3 regions of the Psychrobacillus sp. NPDC093180 genome follow, and region 1 is predicted to be linked to each of the others. Evidence: riboswitches for the same ligand, from Rfam matches in the RefSeq annotation. Region 1 holds a riboswitch; each other region holds the start of a gene.
What was found. Region 1 has a riboswitch for S-adenosylmethionine ahead of metK (methionine adenosyltransferase). Riboswitches for the same ligand answer to the same signal wherever they lie in the genome.
Positions count from the first base shown of each region.

Region 2: it holds a riboswitch for S-adenosylmethionine, as region 1 does, so the genes downstream of both, ACIP9W_RS07525 (MetQ/NlpA family ABC transporter substrate-binding protein) here and metK (methionine adenosyltransferase) in region 1, are expected to answer to the same signal.
Region 3: it holds a riboswitch for S-adenosylmethionine, as region 1 does, so the genes downstream of both, ACIP9W_RS10310 (methionine ABC transporter ATP-binding protein) here and metK (methionine adenosyltransferase) in region 1, are expected to answer to the same signal.

Region 1 covers NZ_JBIVOJ010000001.1:18,588-23,860, reverse strand. Annotated here, with positions in the region: gene ACIP9W_RS00240 (gamma carbonic anhydrase) at 1-236, shown strand, start outside; gene ACIP9W_RS00235 (hypothetical protein) at 371-991, shown strand; gene metK (methionine adenosyltransferase) at 2,269-3,465, opposite strand; SAM riboswitch class I at 3,666-3,783, opposite strand; gene pckA (phosphoenolpyruvate carboxykinase (ATP)) at 3,974-5,273, shown strand, end outside.
Region 2 covers NZ_JBIVOJ010000004.1:81,510-86,782, forward strand. Annotated here, with positions in the region: gene ACIP9W_RS07510 (enoyl-CoA hydratase/isomerase family protein) at 1-101, opposite strand, end outside; gene ACIP9W_RS07515 (methionine ABC transporter permease) at 116-787, opposite strand; gene ACIP9W_RS07520 (methionine ABC transporter ATP-binding protein) at 784-1,803, opposite strand; gene ACIP9W_RS07525 (MetQ/NlpA family ABC transporter substrate-binding protein) at 1,861-2,679, opposite strand; SAM riboswitch class I at 2,776-2,889, opposite strand; gene ACIP9W_RS07530 (PPC domain-containing DNA-binding protein) at 3,039-3,545, shown strand; gene ACIP9W_RS07535 (pyridoxal phosphate-dependent aminotransferase) at 3,993-5,156, opposite strand; gene ACIP9W_RS07540 (carbon-nitrogen family hydrolase) at 5,242-5,273, shown strand, end outside.
Region 3 covers NZ_JBIVOJ010000006.1:50,606-55,878, forward strand. Annotated here, with positions in the region: gene ACIP9W_RS10295 (nuclease-related domain-containing protein) at 1-286, opposite strand, end outside; gene ACIP9W_RS10300 (MetQ/NlpA family ABC transporter substrate-binding protein) at 434-1,243, opposite strand; gene ACIP9W_RS10305 (methionine ABC transporter permease) at 1,304-1,972, opposite strand; gene ACIP9W_RS10310 (methionine ABC transporter ATP-binding protein) at 1,965-2,990, opposite strand; SAM riboswitch class I at 3,080-3,184, opposite strand; gene ACIP9W_RS10315 (thioredoxin family protein) at 3,226-3,546, opposite strand; gene ACIP9W_RS10320 (toprim domain-containing protein) at 3,558-3,908, opposite strand; gene gcvH (glycine cleavage system protein GcvH) at 3,985-4,365, opposite strand; gene ACIP9W_RS10330 (arsenate reductase family protein) at 4,441-4,803, opposite strand; gene ACIP9W_RS10335 (acyl-CoA dehydrogenase family protein) at 4,887-5,273, opposite strand, start outside.

The DNA of each region.
Region 1 (5,273 bases):
GCGCATTAGTTGGAATGGGGTCTATTATTTTAGACGGCGCAGAAATCGGAGAAGGTGCATTTATAGGAGCAGGAAGTCTTGTACCTCCAGGAAAGAAAATCCCACCTAACTCATTGGCATTTGGAAATCCAGCAAAAGTAGTACGAGAGCTAAACGATGCTGATAAAGCAGATGTACAGCGAATTATTCATGAGTATGTCGAAAAAGGACAGTATTATAAATCATTGCAAAAATAAGAATGCCCAATGGAACTGTTCGTCGATTAGGAGGGGCTATGTATAGCCGCTATCAGCCTCTCTTTTTTAAGAAAGATTATTTGCTTAACATTGAAAGCAGTTACGCTTAACTTTTTTTCGAGGAGTGTTGTATTGTGAGAGATCAAGAGTTAGCAGAGGCTTTTGAGCGTTCAGAAATAAATTTACTTGTAGAGCTGCGTACCGGAAATGGTTTTGATGAAAAAGAATACGAAAAATTAGTTGAAGCACTCACCGCTTGTGCAAATGAATGGGAATGTCGTAATAGCATACCAAAAAAAGCTGTCTACCCTTTAATTGAACTTTATGATGAATTGGTCAACTTTTCGTTTATATATACTGGGGAAAGAGGAGTACGTATCAAGAATGCAGCAGAGAATCTAAAGAAATTGATACATAGATGTACAAGTGAAGAGGATAATACGGAATCTGAGAAAGTAAAAGTAATTGCCAAATTGTCCGAGTACATCAAAGAAGATGGTAACTTTTTTACAAAACTCCAAAACGGCAAAGGCATCGATGAACAACAATTTGAAAAAATCTATGATGAATTAAACGATATTTCTGATGAGATTCATACGTGGGAGTCATTCCCAAAATCATTTGTAAATATTTTAATAGATCTATGTGAGTTAGATTTGTTTGTCCATCTATACCAGGATGAGTTCCATCTACAGGAAGAAGCAGATAAAATTTATGACGCATATGAACGTATATTTGGTTTGATCTTTGGCTGATTGGGATAACTGCTTTTGGGAGTGATCTAATGGAAGTTGTAGTACAATACATAATTAATTTCTTGGTTGTAATAATAATTGTTGGTTTACTTGCTTTTTTATTTGGAAACCCAAAAATAATTCGTGTCATTCAAATACTTTTTAGTAAAATATATATAATAGCTAGTATTTTTATATATAGCACAATAGCGTATGCTTATTTTTTATCAGTTCCTTCCTCTCTCCGGAACCTTTATTTTACGTAAGCGGTACAGCACTCAATCCTTACCATGAAGACGCATTGCTTACGATATCTATTACGTTTGGGATCGTTTATCTGATCGCTCTTCTTATTAGCTTTCATTTCCTCGGAAAATATAATATGTCTAAATGGAAATCTAAAGTTTTAACATATATATCCTTACTAATCATCGTATGTCTTACTTATCCACTCATTATTAACATAATATTTATACGTTTTCAGCTTACCTTCTATGGAGCTATCTCATTAATTTTATTAATCTTACTCATCTGGTTTCTTCAGAGCCCACTTTTTAAAAGAAGATACACATCCGACAACTTTGTTTAAAGTCCGTAAGCAGAATCGCTTTACTTCCCCTTGCTAATATCTTTTCTACGGATCTTTGTCATTTGTATGTTATAAGTAAGGAACCACATAATAGGGAAACTGTACGGTAGTGAGTGGAAGAATGTGACCGCCTGGATTTAGCACGGCTACGCTTCGCTTCGTCGCGAGCGACTGCAGGGTCCGTCTACCTCGCTTCCCCGCAGGAGTCTCGCGCCCGCACTAATTCCCTCCAATTATGTAGTGGCAGAATAAGTATCTCCAAAAAATGGCTAAGGGCGATCAAAAACGGTCGAAAGCAACCAAACGAATGTTAAGGGCAACTAGTTGCAGTCTTACAACAGCCAAATGACCCCTGAAAGCGACCAATTTCCCTAAAACAAGTTAACTTGGATTGAGAAGGCAATAATAATAGAGCACTAACTGGGATTATTTTCCATAAATCTTCCACTTGCTTGGCTTTGTCGCGTTCATAGCTTATTATGTCGCGTCACGCCATTTACTGGAATTTATCAGTTGCAAATATCTTCTAACTTTCCGTGTTGAATCAACTCACTACCGCGAAGTTTCCCTATACCACGATCGATTTAAAACATGCCAATCCTTATGCGACTTGATTCAAATTATCCACATATCTAAATCCTTTATGGTTTCCTAACCAATAAAAAAGCGATACTTCCCTAAATAACAAGGAAAGTATCGCTTTTATCAATTATAGACCAGCTTTTTCTTTTAAAGCATCTGCTTTATCTGTTTTTTCCCATGGTGCATCGATGTCTGTACGACCGAAGTGACCATAAGCAGCAGTTTGTTTGTAGATTGGACGACGAAGGTCTAGCATTTTAATAATTCCTGCAGGACGAAGGTCGAATAATTCACGAATATATGCTACTAATTGTGCCTCTTCTACTTTTCCTGTTCCAAATGTATCGACAGCAATAGATACAGGCTGTGCTACACCAATCGCATAAGCTAATTGAACTTCACAACGATCTGCAAGTCCTGCAGCGACAACATTTTTTGCAACATAGCGAGCAGCATATGCAGCAGAACGGTCTACTTTCGTCGGATCTTTACCAGAGAAAGCACCACCGCCGTGACGAGCATATCCACCGTACGTATCAACAATAATTTTACGACCTGTTAAACCAGCATCCCCTTGAGGACCACCGATTACAAAACGACCAGTTGGGTTGATAAAGTATTTTGTATTTTCATCGATTAAATGAGCAGGAACAATTGGATTGATCACTACTTCTTTTAAATCTTTTTGAATTTGTTCTAACGTTACTTCTGGATGATGTTGAGTAGAAATAACAATCGTGTCGATACGAACTGGATTATTATTTTCATCATATTCCACTGTCACTTGCGTTTTACCATCTGGGCGTAAATAGTCTAATGTGTCATCTTTACGCACTTCTGCTAAACGACGTGACAACTTGTGCGCTAAACTGATTGGAAGTGGCATAAGTTCCGGTGTTTCGTTACATGCATAACCAAACATAAGACCTTGGTCCCCTGCTCCAATTGCTTCGATATCTGAATCAGTCATTGATCCTTCACGAGCTTCTAACGCTTGGTCAACACCCATTGCAATATCAACTGACTGCTCGTCAATTGCAGTCAACACTGCAGAAGTTTCTGAGTCAAATCCGTATTTTGCACGAGTATAACCTATTTCTTTAATAGTAGAACGTACTACTTTTGGGATATCTACATAAGTAGACGTTGTAATTTCTCCTGCAACTAAAACAAGTCCAGTTGTTACACTTGTTTCACAAGCAACACGTGCATTTGGATCTTCTGTTAAAATTGCATCTAAAATAGCATCCGAAATTTGGTCACAAATTTTATCTGGATGCCCTTCTGTAACTGATTCCGATGTAAATAATCGGCGTTGTGTCATAGAATATTCCTCCTATATCCTGCGAGATTTCTCTCAAGAATTGATACGGTACTCATTCCCATGTCAAGCCATTTCAAATGGATTAAACTTGAAGCCGTTTCGGACTTGGCACACAAGGATAAAGGGCGATGTAATATAAAAAAGCCTTTCACTCACGTAATTTACATGAGGAAAGGCATTCATTTCATAAGCACCTTTCACTCTTATCAATCAAGGAATCACACCTTGTCTCAGGTTGGGCACCTTTGTAATACTAGAAAAAATTACAGGTTGCCGGGTTTCATAGGGCCTGACCCCTCCACCAGCTCGGGATAAGAGTATCCGTTCAATTTATCATCATACGGAAACACCAGACAAAAGTCAACAAAAAATACCGTAATTATTTAAAATGAAAATAAACATCCAATTAGTGTAGACTATTAAGTTAAATGTGTTATACTAATTCACATATCAAGTAAATACTCCTCCAAACAAGGAGGAAAAACGAAAAAAGGATGGTAAATACAATATGAATTCAATCGATACGGTGAGTGAACTGAACGAATTGCTAGCTGGAAATAATATTAGCGTACAATTATCAGTGCCGCAACTTGTGGAAAAAGCAACTTGTAGAGGAGAAGCTGTTTTAACCTCAACAGGTGCTGTAAAAGCAGAAACAGGTAAATACACAGGCCGTTCCCCAGAAGATAAGTATATCGTAGAAGAGCCTATCTCTAAAGACAAAATCGATTGGGGTTCCGTAAACCAACCTATCTCTCCAGAAATTTTTGAAGCACTATATAAAAAAGTAACGAACTACTTAAAAGAACAAGAAGAATTATTCGTATTTAAAGGATTTGCAGGAGCAGATAAAGAATCTCGTCTTGGCATCCAAGTGATCAATGAATTTGCATGGCATAATTTATTTGCCCACCAATTATTTATCCGTCCTACCGAAGAAGAGCTTGTAAATCATCAAGCAGATTTCACAATTGTAAGCGCACCTAACTTCAAAGCAGATCCAGCGATTGATGGAACAAAATCAGAAACATTCATCATCGTTTCTATGGAAAAACGTATTGTATTAATCGGTGGAACTGAATATGCAGGTGAAATGAAAAAATCTATCTTCTCTATTATGAACTATTTGTTGCCAGAACAAAACATTTTTCCTATGCATTGTTCAGCAAATGTTGGAGAAGCTGGGGATGTTGCATTATTCTTCGGTTTATCTGGAACAGGGAAAACAACACTTTCTGCAGATGCAGGGCGTAAATTAATCGGTGATGATGAGCACGGTTGGTCAGATAATGGCGTGTTTAATATCGAAGGTGGCTGCTATGCAAAATGTATCGACCTTACTCGTGAAAACGAACCGCAAATCTTTGACGCTATTACATTCGGAACAGTTTTAGAGAACGTAGTAGTAGATCCAGAAACTCGCGTGGCGAACTATGCAGATGATTCATTAACAGAAAATACGCGCGCAGCATATCAAATTCAAAATATCGATAACATTGTAGACCCATCTGTAGCTGGTCATCCAAATACAATCGTTTTCTTAACTGCTGATGCATTTGGCGTACTACCTCCAATCAGTAAGTTAACTAAAGAACAAGCAATGTATCACTTTTTAAGTGGTTTTACTTCTAAATTAGCAGGAACTGAACGTGGAATTACATCTCCACAACCAGCATTCTCTACTTGCTTTGGTTCTCCTTTCTTGCCATTACACGCTACTGTATATGCAGAAATGCTTGGAAAGAAAATTGATGAGCATGGTGCACAAGTGTTCCTTGTGAATACAGGATGGACTGGTGGAGAATATG
Region 2 (5,273 bases), on a different contig from region 1:
TGTTTAAACATAGCAAGGGAAAATGAATTTTTCTTCTCTGCCCGATTAAAAATAAGAGTAGCTATTGCTCCATTCTTTTCTACAAATAAAGTGTTCGACATGTAAGAACCTCCAACTAATCTTTTTTCAGTTTTACAGCAAGTCTATTTCCAATAGATTGAATGCTTTGAACAAGGATGATTAATATGAAGACAGTTGCATACATAACATCGACTTCATAACGCAAATGTCCGAAACGATAAGCTAAATCCCCAAGACCTCCAGCACCGACCATCCCAGCCATTGCCGTTGCTCCTATTAAACTTACAGTAGAAATAGTTAAACCTAAAATAATTGAAGGGCGTGCTTCGCGTAATAATACATGCCATATAATTGATCTAGTTTTAATCCCCATTGCTGTATAAGCTTCAATCACACCATTTTCCACTTCGAGTAACGCTGACTCCATCAAACGTGCTATATAAGGCGCTGTATAAATAACGAGAGGGACGATTACGCCTTTTACCCCAATAGTCGTACCAACGATAAATTTTGTAAATGGTAGAATAAAAAATAGTAAAATGATAAATGGAATAGAACGAAGTATATTGATCAATAAGTTGCTTGTTTGGTATAAAAACTTATTTGCCAATGCTTGACCTGGTCTAGTTAATACGATTAAAATTCCTAGCGGTATTCCGATAAGTACGGAGAAAAACAAAGAAATTCCCACCATTTGAAATGTTTCCACAACCGATTTTCCGATGATCGGTAGCCATTGGTTGATAAATGTGTCTAGTCTACTCATGATTGTCCCTCCAAGTTCTCAACACCTACGCCACTTTCTTCTAAAAACTGTAATGCAGCGTTTACTTGGTCTTTTTCTCCTATTAAATGAATGACAATGTTTCCAACAATGCCGTTTTTCAATTCGATAATATTAGCGGTTAGAATATTTGGTTTAACATTAAATCTTTGACTTACTTCTGCAAGCAATGGCTGCCCAGTGCTTTCACCTACGAATGTTAACCGAGTAACCGCTCCCGTAACATGTAATTGTGAAATTAAAGCAGGGGATAGATTGCGCTGACTAATCGTACTTAAAAACTTTTTAGTTGTAGAATGTGTAGGCTTTGTAAATAATTGAATCGCAATATTTTGTTCTACAACATGCCCGTTTTCCATGACATATACATGATCACAAATTTTTTGGATAACATTCATCTCGTGGGTGATGAGCAAAATAGTTATTCCTAGATCTTTATTAATTTTTAAAAGTAGATCTAAAATAGAATCGGTTGTTTCTGGGTCAAGTGCGCTAGTTGCTTCATCACTTAATAGAATTTCTGGTTCTTGTGCAAGTGCTCTTGCAATAGCAACACGTTGCTTTTGACCACCAGACAACTGATTTGGATAATTTTTATGTTTATCTGTTAATCCAACAATCTCTAGATATTTTTCTGCTCTATTTTGAACTTCTGCTTTGTTATAACCAAGAAGTTTAAGAGGAATCGCAATATTATCATAAACAGTAGCTGTTTTTAGTAGGTTAAATCCTTGGAAGATCATTCCTATTTTATTGCGAGCTTCACGTAATTTGGGAAGGGGGAGGGAAGTGGTTTCTACTCCATTAATATAAACCTTGCCTTCTGTTGGTCTTTCAAGTAAATTTACACAGCGAATAAGTGTACTTTTACCAGCACCACTATATCCAATAACTCCATGAATTTCTCCTTTTTTTACATGGATGTTAACATTATTTACTGCCTTTACTTTGCCGTTTTTACTATTGAATTCTTTTGAAATATTTTCTAAAACGATCATTATATGTCTTCCTTTCTAAAGAAAACGTTACCGAAGTCGGTAACGTTCTCAAATTCTTTACTCATCCCAGCTAGGTAATACAGATCCTTGAAATTCTTCTTCGATGAATTGTTTTACTTCTTCTGATTGATAAGCTTTCACAAATTTTTGAATCGTAGGGTCATCTTTATTCTCCGCACGGACAACCACATAGTTCACATATGGAGAGTTAGATGACTCTAGTAAAATAGAATCTTCTTTTGGATTGATCCCAGCATCTAGTGCAAAATTTGTATTGATGGCAGCAGCGTCTACTTCACTTAACTGCTTTGGAATTTGAGCAGCTTCTAGCTCAATAAATTTTAAGTTTTTTGGATTTTCCTCTAGGTCATAAATAGAGGCAGTTTCTCTTTTGTCTTCTTTAATTTTGATAAGTCCATTTTCTTCTAAAATATATAACGCACGAGCGCCATTTGTTGGGTCATTTGGTAATCCGAAAGTTGCACCCTCTGGAAGTTCATCCATTGACTTGTATTTATCTGAATATACGCCCATTGGGTTTAAAATCGTTTTTCCAACCGGTACTAAGTCCGTGCCATGGTCTTCGTTAAACGTGTTTAAGAAAGGTTCGTGTTGGTAACTGTTAGCATCTAAGTCACCCTCAGATAAAGCTGTGTTTGGTAATATGTAGTCAGAAAAAACTTTAATATCCACTTCTAATCCATCTTTAGCAGCTACTTCTTTTGCTTTTTCTACGATCTGTTCATGCGGTCCAGCAGTTACACCAATAACTAATTTTTTTTCGTCTAACGCTTTATCTCCACTACTAGAATCATCGCCACACGCAGCAAGTGCTCCAGTTAATAGTACGCTTAAAAGTAATCCAAATTTCTTCATTGTTGCTTCCTCCTAATTATTATTAGGAATGTTGAATAAATATAAAAGCCTCTCTTTCAAAAGAAAGAGAGGCACATAAAAATACGTATTTGTCCTCTCTTATCTTCCAAAACAATACGTTTTGCAGGATTTAGCACCTTTCTACATAACTAGTATGTAGATGGTTGCCGAGCTTCATCGGGCCAGTCCCTCAGCTACTCTTGATAAGAGATGTAAGCTATTAAATTTTTCATCAGTTCCATGAGAATTAATTTACTACATCAATTTACTAAAGTCAACTTATTTTTTCTAATTGAAATATTCAGTCCAAATAGTTTAAAGTAATTATCAATAAATAAATATACAAGGATGATGAAAAAATGTCAGCAGTTAGAGTAAATTATGCAACTGGACAACTCGGCAAAACAATTGGTGCGAGATTAGTATACGGAACAGATCTGCTAGAAGGAATCGAACAATTATGTGCAGAAAATAAGATAGAATATGCAACGATTATCAGCTGTTTTGGTAGCTTTCAAAAAAGTGGGTTTGTGTATTTAGTTCCGAATGATGCCTCGATAATTGGCGTTGGATATAATGACCTTGTAGTAAAGGAAGGACCAATCGAGTTTTTACAAGGTACGGGAGTTATTTGTAAGAGAGAAGGAGAATACGAGACTCATTTTCACGGGACAATGTGTGATCAAAAAGGAAATATTTTTGGAGGTCATTTTATCAAGGGGAAAAATCCAGTTATAACAGTGGATCTCGTTCTTGCAGAAGTTACGGGGATGGAATTTCAACGTAAATTTGATTCAGAAACAGGGGCCAATCAATTTTATCCGGTAGAGAAAGATGCGACGGAACCGAAAAGAATAGAGAAGTAAGGAATGGGGCGATTCCAAGATGACTTTTTGGGGTCACCCTTTTTATTTTGAGTGAAGCGCAGCTAAAAACTAGTTTTATACTGACTTTAATCCAATAACTGGCAAAGGGCAACGAACCAATCACTGAAAGCAATCTGTTCTAGTCTATAAGCAACCAAATTAGCATGAGAGCAACCAAATTCCTTATGAAAGCAACTAATTCTCAGAACAGCAAGTTTACTTGAAGTGAGATGCCGATGACTGTTACTCCCATTCTAGAACGTTGCGCAAACGGTGAATATTGTTGCGCGTTTGAAAGGAAACGTTGCGCAAATGGCCCAAAATGTTGCGTATATGAACTCGAACATTGCGCATTTACAAAGTAACACCTTAGAACGAGCCAAACTCCTCACTAAAACAAACAAGAAGACTGTCCTAAAGGTAATACCTTCGAGACAGCCTCATTTTTTAAAACAACTCTAGTTTTGCAATTCGTTCCACAGCTTCTACTAATCTTTCTTCATCAACTAACAGACCCACACGTACGTAGCCTTCGCCAAATGTGCCAAATCCATTACCAGCGGCAACAGCTACATCTGCTTTAGCGAGTAATAAATCTGCGAACTCTTCGCTCGAATACCCTTTCGCAACAGGTAACCACGCAAAGAAAGATCCTTTTGGAGCTTTTACATCCCAACCAATTTTTGAACATGCCTCTACTAATGCATTTCTTCTATCTTCATACAATGAAACCAACTCATCTACACATTGTTGACTCTTATTTAGTGCAGCTGCAGCTGCAGATTGAACTGCAGGGAAGAGGCTAACAAATAAATGATCTTGAATGATATTGATCGCTTCAATCATTTTAGCGTTTCCTACTGCAAATCCAACTCGCCAACCAGCCATATTGTATGTTTTGGACAGTGTGTACATTTCTACTCCGACTTCTTTTGCGCCATCTACTTGCATGAAGCTTAAAGGTTTTTTCCGGTCGAATCCTACGGCACCATATGCGAAATCATGAACGATCGCAATATCCGACTCTTTTGCCAGTTTCACTGTCTCTTCAAAAAATTCTTTAGTTGCTATAGCACCTGTTGGGTTATTCGGATAATTTAAATACATCAATTTAGCGGCTTGTTTTTGTTCTTCTGTTAATTTGCTGTAATCTGGTAAATAATCATTTTCCTCTAGTAGGGGCATCGTATCAAAACGAACATTTGCAAGTCCCGCACCTGACAAATAATCTGGATATCCTGGGTCTGGAAGAAGCATTAACTCTTGCTCATTCATTATTGCGAGTGGTAATTCTACTAATCCTATTTTGGTGCCGAACATAATGGCTACTTCTGTGTTCGGATCAATGTCGACATTGTATTCACGTTTATAAAAATCAGCAGCAGCTTGTTTCAAATCATTTGTACCTCTAAAAGGAGAATATCGATGAGATCCAGGATTAGCAGCTGCATCTTGTAGCGCTTTTACAATATGTTCAGGCGTTGGTTGATCTGGATTTCCTTGTCCGAGATTGATGACATCTCTTCCTTGTGCTACAGCGAACGTTACCTTTTGAACGAGTGTAGCAAAAAATTGTGGGGGTAGATTTTTTAATCGATTTGAAAAGTCCATGTACATAACCTCTTTTTTTTAATAGTTGCATATATTAGACAAATCTTATAATCTTTTTAGTATTATGTCTATAGGTGGTGTCGAGATGAAAGTTGCTTGTGTTCAATTAGATATTGT
Region 3 (5,273 bases), on a different contig from region 1:
TATTTTTAACTTCCAGTATGATGGCTCCAAAAGGGGTAATGAGTAGAATGTCTAATTCAAATGCGCTTTCTGACCGTAATAATAATTTGTGATAAATATGAATATCATATGGTAGTCTCAGTTGTTCAATTTCTTTTAATATTATCTCCTCTCCAAAATCCCCTGCACTAGCTGCATGAATATCTTTTCTTACTTTTTCATATAAAGGATGATCTACATGTAATCTTCTTAAGAGTAATTCCATTCCTTCTATGTGAACAGATTTAGAAAACTTTTTTATGATCAATTAATTAGCCCCCTTTATATCAGAATAGCATGAATAGAACGTTAAATCCATTCGATTTTTACCGTGTTCTTTTATGTAGGATTATGTGTATTATCTCGCACATAAAAAAGCAGACACTACGTATGAGTGCCTGCTTAATCATATTATTTATTCATTTACTGGAACGATTGTACCGCCCCACTCTTTTTGGATGAAGTCTTGGATTTCTTTTGAGTGTAATGCATCTACTAGTGCTTTGATATTTTTATCGTTTTCTTTACCAGCTTTTGTTGCAATGATATTTACGTATGGTGAATCTGAGTTTTCAATTGCGATAGAGTCTTCAATTGGATTTAACCCTGCGTCGATTGCATAGTTTGAGTTAATAAGTAGCGCATCGCCTTCGTCATTTTCATATAATTGAACCATTAATGCTGGTTCATAGTTTGGATCAAATTGAAGATTTTTCGGATTTTCCACAATATCAGAAATTTCAGCAGTTGTTTTTTCAACACCTTCTGCTAACTTGATTAATCCTTCACTTTCAAGCATAGATAAAACACGACCGTGGTCTGTAACTGAGTTACTCATTAAGATTGTAGCGCCTTCTGGAAGCTCTTCAACAGAATTGTGTTTCTTAGAATATAATCCGATTGGCTCGATATGAATTCCACCAGCATTCACGAAATCATAACCAAATTGTTTAATCTGATCCTCTAAATATGGAATATGTTGAAAATAGTTTGCATCTAGTTCATCGGATTCTAAATCTTTATTTGGTAATACGTAGTCTTGGTAAGATTCTATAACTAATTCAATTCCCTGTTCTTCTAAGATTGGTTTTACTTCTTCTAGAATGACAGCGTGTGGTGTGTTGGAAGCACCTACTACCAATTTATTGCTTTCTTCTTCTCCTCCACAAGCTGCTAGCGCAAGCGCACTTACGGATAATAAAGCTCCAGCTAAAAACTTCTTCATCTGTATTCTCTCCTTCTATTGTCCCCATTTTTATATGTGATCGGGTAGACCCGTAAACACCTAACGTTTGTCAATCTTCGTCGTCACCATGTCTCCAATCCATTGAATAATGAACACAAGAATTAATATTAAAATCGTAGCCATTAAGGTGACATCCGTTCTATTTCGTTGGAAGCCATCTAGAAACGCGAGTGTTCCTAAACCACCGGCACCAATTATTCCTGCCATCGCTGTATAGCCAACGAGCGAAATACAAGTGACTGTAATTCCCGAAACTAGGGCTGGCAATGATTCAGGAAGGAGAACCTTCCATATAATAGTAGAAGTCTTTGCCCCCATTGATCTTGCCGCTTCTAAAACACCTTTATCAATTTCTCGTAAACCGATTAATACCATTCGTGCATAGAACGGAGCTGCTCCAATTACTAGAGCTGGGAAAGCTGCGTTTGGGCCACGAATTGTATCAAGTAGTAATTTCGTAAAAGGAATAAGCAAAATGATTAAAATAATAAAAGGGATAGATCTGAAAATATTAACTATAGCCCCTGTTAACCAATTCGCTAATTTATTTGCCCATGCTTGATGTGGACTTGTTAAAAATAATAGTAGCCCAAGTGCTAAACCAAAAATTGCAGTTAAGATAGTGGAAACTGCTGTCATATATAATGTCTCTAGTGCTGCTTCCCACATTTTAGGCCAATCAACATTCGGAAAAAGCGTATTAATCATTGTTGATCACCTCTGTACTTACTTTCTGTTCATGTATAAATCGTATTGCTTCATCGACGGCTAATGCGTCGCCATCTATTTGAAGAATTAATGTCCCAAATGCACCACTTTTTGTATGCGAAATATTTCCTTGCACGATATTTACTTCTAGCTCGAATTGTTTGATTAGCCTAGAAAGTATTGGTTGCTCTGTTTGTTCTCCTACAAAAGTGAGTTTGATTAACTTACCGTTTGGATATATATCCACTAAATTTTGTATCGTTTGCATTGTTTGCGTCGGTTCAGAAACTTGCGAAACAAATCGTTTTGTTATAGGTCGTTGTGGATTTTGGAAGACTTCTAGCACATCCCCTTCTTCTACAACTCGTCCACCTTCCATAACTGCCACTCGATTACAAATCTTTTGAATGACTTGCATTTCGTGAGTGATCAATACAATGGTTAAACCAAGTTTCTCGTTGATACTAACTAATAAATCTAAAATAGCGTCCGTTGTTTCTGGATCCAGTGCAGATGTCGCCTCATCACAGAGTAGAACTTCTGGACGATTTGCCAATGCACGAGCAATTCCTACACGCTGTTTCTGCCCGCCTGATAGTTGTGAAGGATAATAATTTCCTCTTCCCTCTAATCCCACAAGTTCAATCAATTCATTAACACGCGCTACTCGTTGATCCTTTGGAACCCCAGCAATTTCAAGCGGGAATGCAATATTTTCTGCAACTGTTCGGGACCATAACAGATTAAAATGTTGGAAAATCATACTTACCTTATGTCGAACTTGACGAAGCTTTTCCTCATTTATCGATGTAATTTCTTTTCCGTTCACAATAATTTGTCCAGCAGTTGGTTTCTCTAATCCATTTAGCAAACGGATCATTGTACTTTTTCCAGCACCACTATATCCAATAATGCCGAAAATTTCGCCTTGCTTTATATCAAGATTTACATCATCAACAGCAATTATCGTACCTAGTTTCGTTTTAAACTTCTTCGAAACATCTTTTAAACTTATCATGTAAATCTCACACCTTCCAATATTAAAAAATCCCTTCTGCAAAAGAGCAGAAGGGAAGTAAGTTATCCATCGAAAAGAACTTATCCATTCTCTCATTTCCCAAAGCGTTTGCTTTGTGTGATTTGGCACCATTTCATTTACATGACGGTTGCCGGGCTTCGTAGGGCACTTCCCTCCACCACTCTTAATAAGAGTAATACTATTTAATTGGTAAAGCTCAGTAAGAAGTATACTATCACATGATCGCTTGATCGTCAATATTTTTTATTGTTTCTAGCAGAAAAGGAACGGATTGAAAAGCATATATTTTTTTATATACGCGTCCCTTTTTGGCGATCAGTAAGCATGGGACGCTTTCTATTTCATATTCCATTGCCAGGCTTTCGAGGTAATTTATATTTGCTTGGCCTACTGGATTTGGCACTAATACGTCGATCACTTGCATCATCTTGCTTGCCACCATGCATGTACCGCACATCGGTGTATAAAGATAGAATAATGAAAGCTCGTTGTTATTTTTGTAATGCTCCCATTGTTCACGCGTCCATTCATTCACAAAACATCATCCTAAAGTAAAAATTCTTTTTTCACTTTAATATTAACACGTTTCAATATAGAAGCCAAAACTTTGAAAGGGGTATTTGCGACTTCACAATACATCGGATTTGTGTATAGATGAATTGCTTCTGGATATTCTTTTCGGACGATTGAACGTATTTGCTCACCTGATTTATCTGCATCTAAAAAAGCATAGATCGGCAAGTCATCATATGGGCTTAAGATTTCCTCTAGCTTTACATTGGAGATTGTACCATTTGTACAAATAATTTCTGGGGATTCATCAAGAAGTCGCAAAAGCTGAAGCTTATCCGACCTTCCTTCGACGAGAATTACTTTTTCACTAAATACATTAGCCAATTAGCTTCTCTCCCTAATCTTCATCGTTAACTCAGTATATGAAAAAAACGCCGACAATTAACCGGCGTTTTAATTATTATTCTGAAATTAATTCTTCATATTGGTCAGCAGTTAATAAACCATCGATTTCTGAAGCATTTGATGGCTCAACAACGATCATCCATGCATTTTCATACGGAGATTCGTTTACAAATTCAGGGCTATCTTCTAGCTCACTGTTCACTTCAACCACTTTTCCGCTAATTGGAGCATAAAGTTCTGAAACAGTTTTTACTGATTCCACACTACCGAATGGGTCTCCTGCTTTAATATCGTCTCCCACTTGTGGAAGCTCGACAAACACGATATCCCCAAGCTCAGATTGCGCAAAATGAGTAATACCGATACGTGCATTTCCACCTTCTGTTTTTACCCATTCATGTTCTTCTGAGTATTTCAAATCTTTTGGTGTGCTCATAAATTATACCCCTCTCAAATAAGTTATATATTCATCTATAATATTCACACATTTTTATAGTAAAAACAAGCTACTTTAGTTGTTTGACCAAATTTGTTCAAACTCTTCTTCTTTAAAACCAAGCGTCAACTGCTTACCATCAAAAACAAGTGGTCGTTTCACAAGCATCCCATCGAATACTAGCGTTTCGATTTGTTCTGCCTCTGTCATATTCGGTAACTTTTCCTTTAATTGTAACTCTCTATATTTTGTACCACTCGTATTAAAAAGTTTCTTTAATTCGATATTCGTTTTTTCTAGTATTTCTTTTACTAATTCTTTTGTGGGAGGGTCCTCCACAATGTGATGATATGTAAATTCTACATCTTTGTCCTTCAACCACTTACTCGCTTTATTACATGAACTACATTTAGGATAACCAAAAAATTGTATTGTCATTACTTCTCACCTTTTTTCTTTTTATCATATCAAAAAAAACGATGAACCGCACTTTGCGTCCATCGTTTTTTGTATGGTGCTAATTAAACGACATATTTCTCTGCATCAATCAATTTAACGGATGCTTCGCGTTTTTTAGCGATAACATTGTAAGGTGTGTTGCGTGTTAGTTTACGAAGTGCAGAAAGCATCATACGTAATGTATCGCCTTCTACAGATGCGATGAGCGTTTCTTTCGCATCCTTTTCAATTGCTTCGAATGCTTCTTGGCAGAAAATTTGTGTGTAAAGCAGTTTTTGGTTCGCTTTTTCTACTCCATTACGTGCAATCGCTTTTTCCGTACGTAGAAGAGCCGATTCCATTGCAAATAAGTTATTTGCGATATTTGCAATGTTCACAAGTACTTCTTGTTCTGCTTCTAGTTTAGTACCAAAACGCTGTGCTGCAAGACCAGCTGCTAGCAAACCAAT